2 regions of the Sphingobacterium sp. UBA6320 genome follow, and region 2 is predicted to be linked to the other one. Evidence: riboswitches for the same ligand, from Rfam matches in the RefSeq annotation. Region 2 holds a riboswitch; the other holds the start of a gene.
What was found. Region 2 has a riboswitch for thiamine pyrophosphate ahead of thiM (hydroxyethylthiazole kinase). Riboswitches for the same ligand answer to the same signal wherever they lie in the genome.

Region 1 (6,270 bases), on a different contig from region 2:
AGTTCACGAGGTACAGCCTGTTCAGCAGTCACAACTAGGATCATAGATATAGCTCTTTACCTTGCTCGATAAATTCTTTAGACATATCCATCATTCCCTGTTCTGCAGAATCGCGTATCTCTTGGGTAATCTTCATCGAACAAAATTTGGGACCGCACATCGAACAGAAGTGTGCCACTTTTGCACCATCAGCAGGTAGTGTTTCATCGTGAAATTCTCGCGCTGTATCGGGATCCAATGAAAGATTAAACTGATCTTCCCAACGGAACTCAAACCTAGCCTTGCTCAAAGCATTATCGCGATATTGTGCACCAGGATGCCCTTTGGCTAGATCCGCAGCATGTGCTGCCAATTTATAGGTAATGACCCCATCTTTCACATCTTTTCGGTTAGGCAATCCAAGATGTTCTTTAGGAGTAACGTAGCAAAGCATGGCACATCCAAACCATCCGATCATAGCCGCGCCAATTGCAGATGTAATGTGATCATAACCCGGAGCAATATCTGTTGTCAATGGACCCAACGTATAAAAAGGTGCTTCATCACAAACTTCAAGCTGTTTGTCCATATTTTCCTTAATCATATGCATCGGCACGTGACCAGGCCCTTCAATCATAACTTGTACATCATGTTTCCATGCAATTTTAGTTAACTCCCCTAAAGTCTCTAACTCCGCAAACTGTGCAGCATCGTTCGCATCAGCAATAGAACCAGGGCGAAGACCATCACCCAATGAAAAGGCGACATCGTATTGCTTCATGATCTGACAGATATCTTCAAAGTGCGTATATAAAAAGTTTTCCTTATGATGGAATAAACACCATTTTGCCATGATCGATCCACCACGAGATACAATTCCCGTTACGCGTTTTGCTGTCAGATGAATATATCTCAACAATACCCCTGCATGAATGGTGAAGTAGGAAACACCCTGTTCTGCTTGTTCGATTAAGGTATCTCTAAATATCTCCCAAGTCAGATCTTCTGCTACACCTTTTACTTTTTCCAAAGCTTGATATATAGGCACTGTGCCGATTGGGACTGGAGAATTACGGATGATCCATTCACGTGTTTCATGGATATTTTTACCCGTTGAAAGATCCATTATCGTATCCGCACCCCAGCGACATGCCCAAACAGCTTTGTCTACTTCTTCCTCAATACTGGACGTCACTGCACTATTGCCAATATTGGCATTTATTTTCACTAAAAAATTACGTCCGATAATCATCGGTTCACTTTCTGGATGATTGATATTGTTCGGGATGATGGCTCTACCCGCTGCGATTTCTTCACGTACAAATTCCGCTGTGATCAGTTTCTTGGGCGTTCGAGCACCAAAACTATGTCCCGTATGTTGATGTTCCATACCCACTGTCGCCGCTTCTATTTGCTCGATACGTTGGTTTTCACGAATAGCCACATACTCCATTTCTGGAGTGATGATCCCTTTTCTAGCATAATGTAATTGACTAACGTTATGACCTGCTAAAGCTTTTTTAGGTTTATGGCTGTATTCAAAACGAAGTTCATCCAGATCCGTATCCGCCAATCGTTCTTGACCATAATCCGAACTGATCTGGGGTAAAATTTCAACATCTTGCCTATCCAATATCCAACTTTCTCGAGTGCGAGGTAGCCCCTTACGGATATCGATCTTTGCATCATCATCGGTATATGGACCTGATGTATCATAAATGGTTACAGAAGGATTGATTTCTACACCACCTTTGCTCAATTTAGTTGCACTGAGTGTAATTTCACGCATAGCTACCTGAATTGGAAAGAGTTTTCCAGGGATGTAGACTTTTTTCGAATTTGGGAAAGGGGTTTGGGTAATGGTTTGTTCTAACATAATGGTGTATTAATAGGTGTAAATGATTTATCCGCCTTGCGTAGCAGAAATGACGAGAATTGAATCTTGATGGCGTAACTGGGTTGTTGCCCAAGCCGTTTTGGGTATGACTTGGTTATTAATGGCAACAGCAATGCCTTTGCTTTTTTCTGGAAATTCCAAAAGCATCAAACCTTCCAAAGAGGAGGGGGGCTGTTCAAAAAAACGTGATTGGTGATTGATCGTAAGTTCCATTCCTTTAAAAATTTTTAAATAAAAAACTTTAGGAATGGCCACAGTTATGCAGGTATATGCACAATGAAGACATCTTACTTTTCCCTACGCCAGTATGACCCGGATCAGGTTCTAAGGGTAAAATCTCAGCCTGCAAATCTTGCAGACACCCCTAAAGTTTCCACTAAACTATGAAAAAAATATGAATAAAAGAAAAGAGGTAGATTTATTTCTAACAAATACCTAATTGATTATAACCAATTTATCTTTTTATCAGTAATTATAAACGGTCTTGTTGAGTTGATACCGGAACCAACTTTTTTATTTTTAATTGCGTAGACGTGAATTATCTCAAATTGTTTTTTGTCTAATAATTTTTCAAATGTTTGCTCTTCATGACATCCAATATCTGATGAACTAATGATGAAAAGAAAAATTTTATTCTAATTTGTTTTATCATTAAAAATGATTTTTAAATGGTTTTTATTTAGGTTTTGGAATAAGCAGAACAAAAAAAGGGTGGCTTTATAATGTTCAGGGAAATAAGGGAGTTCAAATAAGATACGGTGAGAATAAATGGGTTACCATAGGAAGTGAAGAACCAAATGTACTTAGAGAGGCTCTTATAAAGGAATTTGGTGAAAATGTAAATTTTGAAATGAGTAATTAGGTGTTAAATTTTTATAATTTCTTAAATCCCTTATTTTGTTGTATTTAACAAATTAGGGGATTTTATCTTTTAATTGATTTTGAATTTATCTTGAAGAACTTGTATTGCTGCATTGTGCCCACACATTCCATGTAAGTGGCGGGTATTTAGAATTATAACTGGCTCGAGGATTGGACAACAGTTACTGTTATTTTTGTAAGTCGGAGTAGAATTAAACATGAAGTACAAGCTTATCATATCACAGTGAAGCGCTCCTGGAAAAAGGAATCATTAAGATGAGATTGTTGAGCCTTTTGGCGCATTGTTCAATGAATAGAATTTTGAACCGCTACGTCTGATTCACTTTTGATACACAACCTCAGACAATTAATTCCATTCCTTTGACCAAGAATCCCAAATTGAAGTCCTCTTTAGCGGCAAGTATATATTAACAGTGGTGGCATATCTAGTAGCAAAGCAACCATAAATGCCATAAAGATTAAAGTCAAATGAATACATCTTCTTTTAAGTACCGAAACGGCTTTTAAATAGTATTAACATTACGTGAGAAGATATGAAAATGGAATAGTGATCTAGATTTGAGCAATATCGATCTTCATATTGTTGCTCAAATATCTTTAAAAGGGGGCTAAATTTCACTGTTATCTCTCCAATATGATAGGATTTATAAGATGAATATCTTTGTAAAAATAAATATTTCGCAATGTAGATATGATTCTTTTTTTAAGACCATCAGTAAAAGGAAATATAGACAATTATAGATGTTTTTTTTAGAGAATCGCACGTCTACAAGATCGAAGTGATCGAATTATTTTATGTTTAATTTTATTTTAATTATCTTGCTATCTAATTAAAGATTGTGCTACATTTAGTAGTATTAACCAATTCAACTATATAAACTTTAAGACAGATTATTTACATTACATATGTAAGAAAGGCTTGGTATTATAGCTGAATTATTATAGTGAAATTAGTTATATTATTAATGAAGAGAATAAGAACTATAATCATTGAAGATGAGCCACTACCGCAAAGGCGATTGAAAGCAATGGTAGAAAAGAATGAAGATTTGAATTTAGTGGGCGTATTTGACGACCCAACCGAGGCTAATGAAATAATAAGTTCTGGTCAGGTTCAATTAATTTTTTCAGATATTCAAATGCCGGAAATGGATGGAATATCATTTGTTACATCTCTGGAAGGATCTCCATTTGTAATTTTTGTAACTGGTCATTCCGAATATGCTGATAAAGGTTTCGAACTTGATGTTCTTGATTATATAATGAAGCCCCTACTTACTGAAGAAAGGTTCGCTAAAAGTGTGCAAAAAGTAAAGCGAGCAATATCATATCAAAAAAATACTGCAAGGCGAGAATATATTAAAGTCAAAGATGGACATAAAACGATTTTTATTAAACCCAAAGAAGTCTTGTATCTAAAAGCCTACGGAGATTATGTGATTGTGCAAACCAGCGAGAGCAGTCATCTTATTTTGGGTACCCTGAAGGCTATGGAAGAAATGCTACCATCAGAAAACTTTGTTAGAATACAGCGATCTTATATTGTTAATATCGACGAGGTAAATACTGTCGATGCTACTAAAGTAATTCTTAAAAGTAATAAAGAAGATATCCCAATAGGATTACAATACCGAGAAGCTTTTTTTAAGCTGATGGGTATCCATTAATCATATTCGTAATGTCCGCTATAACAAGAATTTTTCAACATTATACTCCTGTAAAGAGAACCGTACTCCATGTCTTATTTTGGAGTTGCATGTTTGCAATGTATATCATTTTATATAATAGGTTTGACCAAAATTATGCATGGTTATTGGCAATAAAAGAACTGATTGCAGTAACCAGTATATTCTATCTAAGTTCATATGTTATCATCCCAAAATTTCTTTTAAAAGGCAGGTACATCTTATGTCTTTTATGGTTTGTTATGATGTATTGTTGGTGGGGATTATTGACATATTTGACTTGTATGGAACTTGACTTGTATATTCATATTAGTGAGCGCCTGCAGAAATATGTTGATAAGGTTTTGCAAATTGGCTTGACTGGACTTTTTAAATATTCTACAGTTGCATTTTATTTTCTAGATTTTATATATTTTATTTCGCTTCCCTTAGGAATAAAGTTGACACAAGCTATTCTGAGTATTCGCTATCAGAAGACCGACCTGGAGCTGAAAAATACAGAACTTGCTCTAAATAATGTCATGCTTGAATTAGCTTTCCTTAAAGCACAGATTAACCCACACTTTCTTTTTAATACGATAAATAATATTATTTGTTTGGTACAGGAGGATCCAGTCCGCGCAGAAATTAGTCTAGTTCAGCTTACCGGTATTATGAATTATTTAGTCTATGAAAGTGATAAATCAAGTGTTCCGTTACAATCAGAATTTACATTTATAGAAAGTTATATTGGCTTGGAAAAGCTTCGATTGAACAGTAAAGTTCAAACTTCAGTACAGATTTTGTCTGACAAAGATGACTATTTTATAGCGCCCGTAATTATATTTGCTTTTATTGAGAATGCTTTTAAGCATGGTCCTATGTCTAGTAGTAAAAATGCATGGTTGGATATTGAAATTATAGCAAAAGATGGTAAGTTAACTATGCAGGTTTCAAACGGATTTAAAAGAGTAGCTAAACCAGTAGGTTATGTCGGTGGTGTTGGCTTAGAAAATGTCAAGAAAAGACTTGAACTGAATTATTCTGGCAATTATAATTTAGACATTCAAGAAATGGAAGATTCTTATATTGTATTGCTTGAGTTGAATTTGAAGAACTAAAAAGTTCGTGTGTTTGATCGTCAGAAATCATGAAGTTTTAACAATAGAATTCAGTTGAAGTGATTTAGTTTTACCCATGCACATACGGTAATAATTATTCAATATATGATATAGCGCATATTCATAGAGTCTTTGTTCCGATGGAAGTAGCCGATTTATGAGCATGTGTATATAACTAGATAATAGGTTGCTTTTTTTATTTAAAATAGCTTTGACACTTTTCTCATCGACCTCAATTTTATCTACAATAGTTTTAAAATAACTTATGGGATATTCTTCATTTGTGTGCCATGATAGCTTATTGATGCAATGTTCAATAGTTTTTTTTTGTTCTCTAAAAATTTCGTTAAATCCTTTCTCCGTGAATTTGTTATTGCCAAATTCGGTAGAAAATGCTGAAGATATCTGCATCGAGAATTTGCATTTTTCTAATAATGTTAGGCCGGCCGTATCCAACAGCTTATTCATACAAGCTAAACAGGTATTCCAACGCTCTGAAGAGTTCGGAGCATTTTTAATAATGGACAATACATATTCGCTTTCGTGATGAAAAAGATCTTCGGTTATTAACATGTATTCTGGTGTATAGCGCTCAATCTCTCTTTTATAGGTGTCAAACTGAATATTAAAAATACTACGCTCATCAAGTGATGGTGCAAAGTTTTCATTGATCATTTGTACGATAATGCCAAATTTATCTGGAGATACTGCTTCAAATCTTAAGCGT
Region 2 (6,270 bases):
TCCTAAGATTAGTCAAATTATCATCAATAATCAATACCTGTTTGCCTATCAATTCCTGTTGATAGGTAAGCGCTTTATAAGTCTTAACCGTATTATTGGCAGAAAGCTGGATGGTAAACTTAAAGGTTGTACCTACACCAACCTCACTTTCTACCCAAATGCGACCAATCATTTTCTCAATTAATTTGGCACTAATCGCCAACCCAAGTCCAGTACCGCCATATCTACGAGTAGTGGAAGAATCAACCTGAGAAAAAGATGTAAATAACTTATGCATTTTATCTTTCGGAATCCCAATTCCACTATCTTTTACTGAAAATTCTAATTCATATTTAGTGCCCTTTTTATGGTTAAGTTTAATACTCGTTAAAATTTCGCCCTGATCTGTAAATTTAATCGCATTACCTACCAGATTTACAACAATCTGTCGCAGTCTGGTCATATCTCCGATTACCTCTGTAGGTACATCAGGATCTATCATGTATAGAAGATCAAGATCTTTTTCTTGCGCATTAAAAGAGAGCAGCTCATAGGTTTCTTCAATAATTTTATGCAAAAAGAATGGATGTTCTTCCAATTCAAGTTTGCCCGATTCGATCTTGGAAAAATCCAATATTTGATTTATAATTTCCAGTAGTGCATCTGCGCTGATTCGGATCGACTCTACAAAATCAAATTGGTGTTCATCTAGTTTGGTATTCCTCAATAAACTTGTCATACCGATAACACCATTCATTGGTGTTCTTATTTCATGACTCATATTTGCCAAAAATTCAGATTTGGCCAGATTTTGTTCCTCTGCAATCTGGCTTTTTTCAGCTAACTGGATATTAAGCTCTTTAAGATTTGCCTCATGTAAATACTCTTGGGTAATATCTTCAAAAGTCCATAACATCCCACTTATATGTTCAGAAATAGTAGGTGTACAGCATACGGTAAGAACAACTAAGTCGGGGTCAGTAAATAACCAACGCCAGTTGCTAATTTTTTTCTCGTCGGATTTAAAAATTTCCAATCCGCGTTTAAGAATTTCTTCCTTATTGTCGGCTTTAGCACGAAGTTGTTGCATAGCGGCCGACAGAACCGATGGATGCACATTTCCGTCGTCAATGCCTAATAATTTGGAAGCGGGTTTATTGATCCAACTATTCTTTCCGGTATCGTCAAAAAATACCATACTTTGCGGTACAGTTTGTAAAATAGCATTAAAACTTACTTTTAATTCCTCCAGCGCGTAATAGGTATGAGATAGCTTAATTGTTTCCTTTATTTTCGCTAAGCAAGCCGCTGCAAATTCTTTGAAATCTTCATTAAATTCAAAGTCTTTATTCCAAGCAACAAAAATATAACTTCTTATTTCCATGAGTTGGATAGGAAATACTAAAATAGCGGCGTAGCCGCTTAGTAATTCTTGTATACTTGAGGGGATTTGACTATCCGTATGTTTAAAATACAAAGGATCCTGTTTATCCACAAATGGTACGATCAAACTAGGATCCACATAGGTTCCCTCTTCTTTCGACGAATAGAGCTTAAAAAAACTTACCGTCAGCTCGTCTTCTTGCTTTAAAAGAATAACCTGATCTGCTTCGGTTAACTCCTTTAAGTTTCCCATACATTTTTGGGTTACTATGAACCAATCCTGATAGGTATTTTCCAAACTCAAACAAGAGATAAACTGTAAAGCTCGCTTGGCCCAGTTCATTACATTCATCAATTAATAAATGATTTTACGGCTTCGATCACTTGATCTGGAGCACTAATATGTGGGAAATGGCCAGTAGCATTTACCTCTATTAATTTGCTATTGGCAATATGTTTGTTTAAATAGAGGGCAACTTCCTGAGGTACGGCGATATCATGTTGTGCCTGGATCAACAAAGTTGGTTTTTGATATTTTTCCAGTTCAGCACGCAGATCTGCTTCAAAAATAACTTTTGCCACTGCCAAAGCGATATCTGGCCTGATCGCACCTAAACTTCTGGCAAATGATTCGCCAAGTTCAGGCTTTTCAGGATTGCCCATTGCTATGGATGAAAACCCACTCACCCAGGCATAATAATTTGTGGTCATGGTTTCGTACATGCTATCCAATGCACATTGAGTGAAGCCGCCAATATAACCCTCGATTTCATCATTGATATAACGAGGCGATGCCCCGATAAAAATTACTTTTTTAAAGTAGTTCGGTTTTTTTACTGCAGCAAGCATGGCAATCATCGAACTTACTGAATGGGCAATTATAGTTACCTGTTCAACTTCAAGTACATCAATAATAGCTAGGAGATCGTCGGCATAGGTATGCAGTGTATTATATTTCACAGGGCTATAAGCTTCTGGGGCAGCTTTTCCAGCAGCAACATTATCATATAAAACCAAGCGATAGTCATCTTTAAAAGCTTGTTTTACCCCTTCCCAGGCAGTTTGATCCGTACCAAAACCATGGGCAAAAACCAACGTTTCCCTGGCATTAAGGTTTCCTTCAATATTTACATTATTTTTCTTTCGTATTGCGGCTACCATAAAAATAGATTAATATCGTAAATATATAAACTTTTTTAATGTAAAATTTACAAAAATAAAACAGGTTCGGATTTGAGAAAGGATACTCAATATTGGTGATTTTCAAATTTTCTCTATATTGATAATTGTTTTGCAAGTAATCGCCCTACCTAGTTATTAATTGCAAAATTGATTTAATGTAACAGTTTTTAAAATCGCTAGCATATTAACCCAAGTTCTGATTGATGATGTTTTTAGGTTAACACCTCTCCCTAAATTAATGCTATTGGTAAAAAACGTGAAGATTAAAATTATGAAACCAAAGCGCTATCTGAATTTAAATTCATCATCATATTTGATTGGTACCGATTTTGCAATGTGGCAAAACTCGGTATAGACATTTCTTATCTGAACAAACATCATATATATTTTTGGGCCGAATCGAATAGGTTAGTGAAATTTCTTTCTAATTTATTCAATGTTGAAAAATAATCCGTTATGGAGCAGCATCCATCCGGTACCAATAGCTCTCAAAATCTTTTTGCCCCCATCCTTTGGTCCGAATCAAACCATTGTCGCCAGCAAGCCAATACCCTCCTGCACGATCTTTGAATACTTTGTAAAATCGATTCCCATCGCTGCTGTTGGTAAACTGATAAATCGGATTTTTTTTCTTTTGTTGGTTCGACCATAGGGACATCCCCAAATCTGTACCGACCCAGGTATTATTGCTACGATCCCGATAGATATTCCAAATAATATTATTGGCTAAGTTGATCACCAACTAACAGGAGCGACCTGACATCTGAGGGGCCACCAGTTGGAAATACTTCGTAACGATCTTCGCGATAATTGTATAAAAAAACACCCTTACCAGTCCCCAAAGCAAGATGAGTACCGTCAAGAACAGCAATACTATAAATAAAGGTCTGATAGTGCAATGCTGCCTACGTTGGAGCATGAAGGGAGTAACCATCGTAACTATATAATCCATTATTACTACCCAACCATAATATACCCAGGCTATCCTGCGCAAAGCAGTGCACTGTACTCGCTTTTGCTCCAAGCCCTATATTTCTAAAAAATTGAAAATCTAACGATTGCCCAAAAACAGAAGGACCGCAAAGCGAAAGGAATAGCAAGAAAAACAAATAAACTGTCCGCATCATAAACAAGGTATTTACAAACATAATTATTTAAAAGTGTAAATACAATGTGGAACTTTATCGGCACACTTTTTAAGAAATGTACTAAAGAGCCTGTGATGATGAGTTTGGGCGCTTATCCATTAATTCATTTTTTTTCAATACTTTTGTATACGCTTTAGGGGTATTCTGTAAAGAATTGAGAGAGTCCCTTTGAACCTGATCCGGCTAACACCGGCGTAGGGAAAAGCAATCAGTCCATCTACTCATCCGGACTGTTGTTATGGATTTTTCCTAAAGCTTTTATTGTTAAAAATATAAGAATGGAAAAAAAACTCTGGCAACACATCATTCAGGTAAGAAATACCTCGCCTCTTATTCACAATATCACGAACTATGTTGTGATGAATAATACCGCCAATGCACTGTTGGCAGTGGGCGCATCACCGATCATGGCACACGCCAAACCTGAGGTCGAAGCAATGGTAACGCTATCGCATGCACTGGTCATCAACATCGGTACGCTGGACGAGTACTGGAGCGAATCCATGTTCATGGCATCTAAAAAAGCAGATTCAATCCAGAAACCTTGGGTTTTAGATCCTGTAGGTGCAGGTGCGACCTCCTATCGCGATACTGTTTTAAATCAACTGTTGCTTTTTAAGCCTACCGTCATCAGAGGGAATGCTTCTGAAATCATTGCTCTTGCAAAAACAGCAGATGTGGTGACAAAAGGGGTAGATAGTACCGTGATCAGTACCGAGGCTATCGATGCTGCAAAAAATCTACAGGCCAAATCAGGCGCAATCATATGTATTTCAGGTGAAACAGATATCATCATCAGCCACAACACATGTATATACTTAAAGAATGGGAATGCGATGATGACCAAGGTGACCGGATTAGGTTGTACTGCATCGGCCCTGATCGCGGCATTTATTGCTGCGGTTGAAAATAAAACGGAAGCTGTTGCTGCTGCAATGAGTTTACTGAGCATAGCAGGAGAATTAGCCGCAAAAGAAAGTGCTGGCCCAGCAAGTCTACAGACCCATATTCTGGACAAGCTCTATAACATTACCGAACACGAATTTCTTACCCATTTAAAAATCACCCAATCATGACCCTGCACCCCTCGTTTCCTTATCCACTTTATTTAGTGATCTCGGAAAAGGACTGCCGAGGACGTGATTTCCTTTATGTAGCTGAACAGGCAATACGTGGAGGTGTGGACATGATCCAACTCCGTGAAAAAGAGATCACGACCAAAGAGTTGATATATAAAGCACTGAAATTAAAAGAGATTACCGACAAATATCATATCCCGCTGATCATCAACGATCATGCTGAAGTAGCTGAAAAAATAAGTGCTGCTGGAATCCATGTCGGAAATCGGGATATCGCTCCTGCTGTACTGCGCCGTGTACATGCTTTTGAAAGCAAAACAATTGGCTATTCCATAGAGTATCTCCATCAATTGGATGATGAAAACACCGCTGTAGCAGATTATTTAGGCGTCAGCCCCATATTTAATACGAAAACAAAAACAGATACCGTAACGGAATGGGGCTTGAACGGATTAGCAATGATCCGTTCTCGTACAGATAAGCCCTTAGTTGCAATCGGAAATGTACGATTGGAAAATGCATCAGCAATCGTTAAAGCGGGTGCCGATTCGTTAGCAGTCGTCTCCGCGATCTGTGGTGCTGACCATCCAGAGCAAGCCGCTTATGCAATTAAAAATGAACTATTAAAATGAAACAATACACCTATCCTTCGGTGCTCACCATTGCTGGTTTTGACGGTAGTGGCGGAGCTGGCATTCAGGCCGATATTAAAACCTTTTCAGCGCTGGGCTGCTATGCGACGTCAGTCCTTACTGCTCTGCCGGTGCAAAATACACAAGGAGTCCAAAAAATATATCCCATTCCGATAGCAGCTGTATCCGACCAGATCGCCGCGATCTTAGATGATATTATGCCTGCTGCTATTAAAATAGGCATGGTCCATACCCCCCAACTGGTGGAGACCATCGCGACTTCTTTAAGTCATTATCCAAAGATCCCGATCGTCTTTGATCCTGTCATGGTGGCAACAAGTGGTCATACACTTATTGAGGCAGATACCATCCAAACCATCATGGACAGGCTATTTCCAATAGCCGACATCATCACTCCAAATATGGACGAAGCTGCACTACTGGCTGGCATTGATGTAAAAAATCTGGACGATATGCATCAGGCGGCAAAGATTATTCAGACCCTAGGCTGTAAACATGTTCTTGTTAAAGGAGGACATCAACAAACGGCTACCTTAACCTCATTATTTTTTGAAGAAAATGGCCAGTACACAGCCTTTGAAACGAAAAAATTTGCGACAAAAAATACACATGGATCGGGTTGCACACTTTCCTCAGCTATCGCCGCTTACTTGGCACGTGGAGAAAATTTTCATACCGCAGTAGCATTAGCGCAAGATTATATCTACGAAGCTATTAAACATGGAAAAGATGTCGTAATCGGAAAAGGCAATGGCCCTCTTAACCACTTTTTTAACCCTGATAAATTAATTAAAAATGAATTGGTCTGAAATCGCTTGGAATCAAATTGAAAATAACTATCAGTCT

Region 1: it holds a riboswitch for thiamine pyrophosphate, as region 2 does, so the genes downstream of both, thiS (sulfur carrier protein ThiS) here and thiM (hydroxyethylthiazole kinase) in region 2, are expected to answer to the same signal.

What each region holds. Positions count from the first base shown of each region.
Region 1 covers NZ_DJTA01000024.1:82,545-88,814, reverse strand. Annotated here, with positions in the region: gene B3P23_RS16170 (thiamine phosphate synthase) at 1-44, opposite strand, end outside; gene thiC (phosphomethylpyrimidine synthase ThiC) at 41-1,855, opposite strand; gene thiS (sulfur carrier protein ThiS) at 1,883-2,131, opposite strand; TPP riboswitch at 2,154-2,252, opposite strand; gene B3P23_RS16155 (LytR/AlgR family response regulator transcription factor) at 3,724-4,425, shown strand; gene B3P23_RS16150 (sensor histidine kinase) at 4,728-5,543, shown strand; gene B3P23_RS16145 (lantibiotic dehydratase) at 5,571-6,270, opposite strand, start outside.
Region 2 covers NZ_DJTA01000032.1:73,653-79,922, reverse strand. Annotated here, with positions in the region: gene B3P23_RS20785 (response regulator) at 1-1,615, opposite strand, end outside; gene B3P23_RS20780 (alpha/beta fold hydrolase) at 1,714-2,523, opposite strand; gene B3P23_RS20775 (two-component regulator propeller domain-containing protein) at 2,999-3,283, opposite strand; gene B3P23_RS20770 (hypothetical protein) at 3,264-3,443, opposite strand; gene B3P23_RS20765 (hypothetical protein) at 3,450-3,671, opposite strand; TPP riboswitch at 3,818-3,910, shown strand; gene thiM (hydroxyethylthiazole kinase) at 3,971-4,768, shown strand; gene thiE (thiamine phosphate synthase) at 4,765-5,403, shown strand; gene thiD (bifunctional hydroxymethylpyrimidine kinase/phosphomethylpyrimidine kinase) at 5,400-6,233, shown strand; gene tenA (thiaminase II) at 6,220-6,270, shown strand, end outside.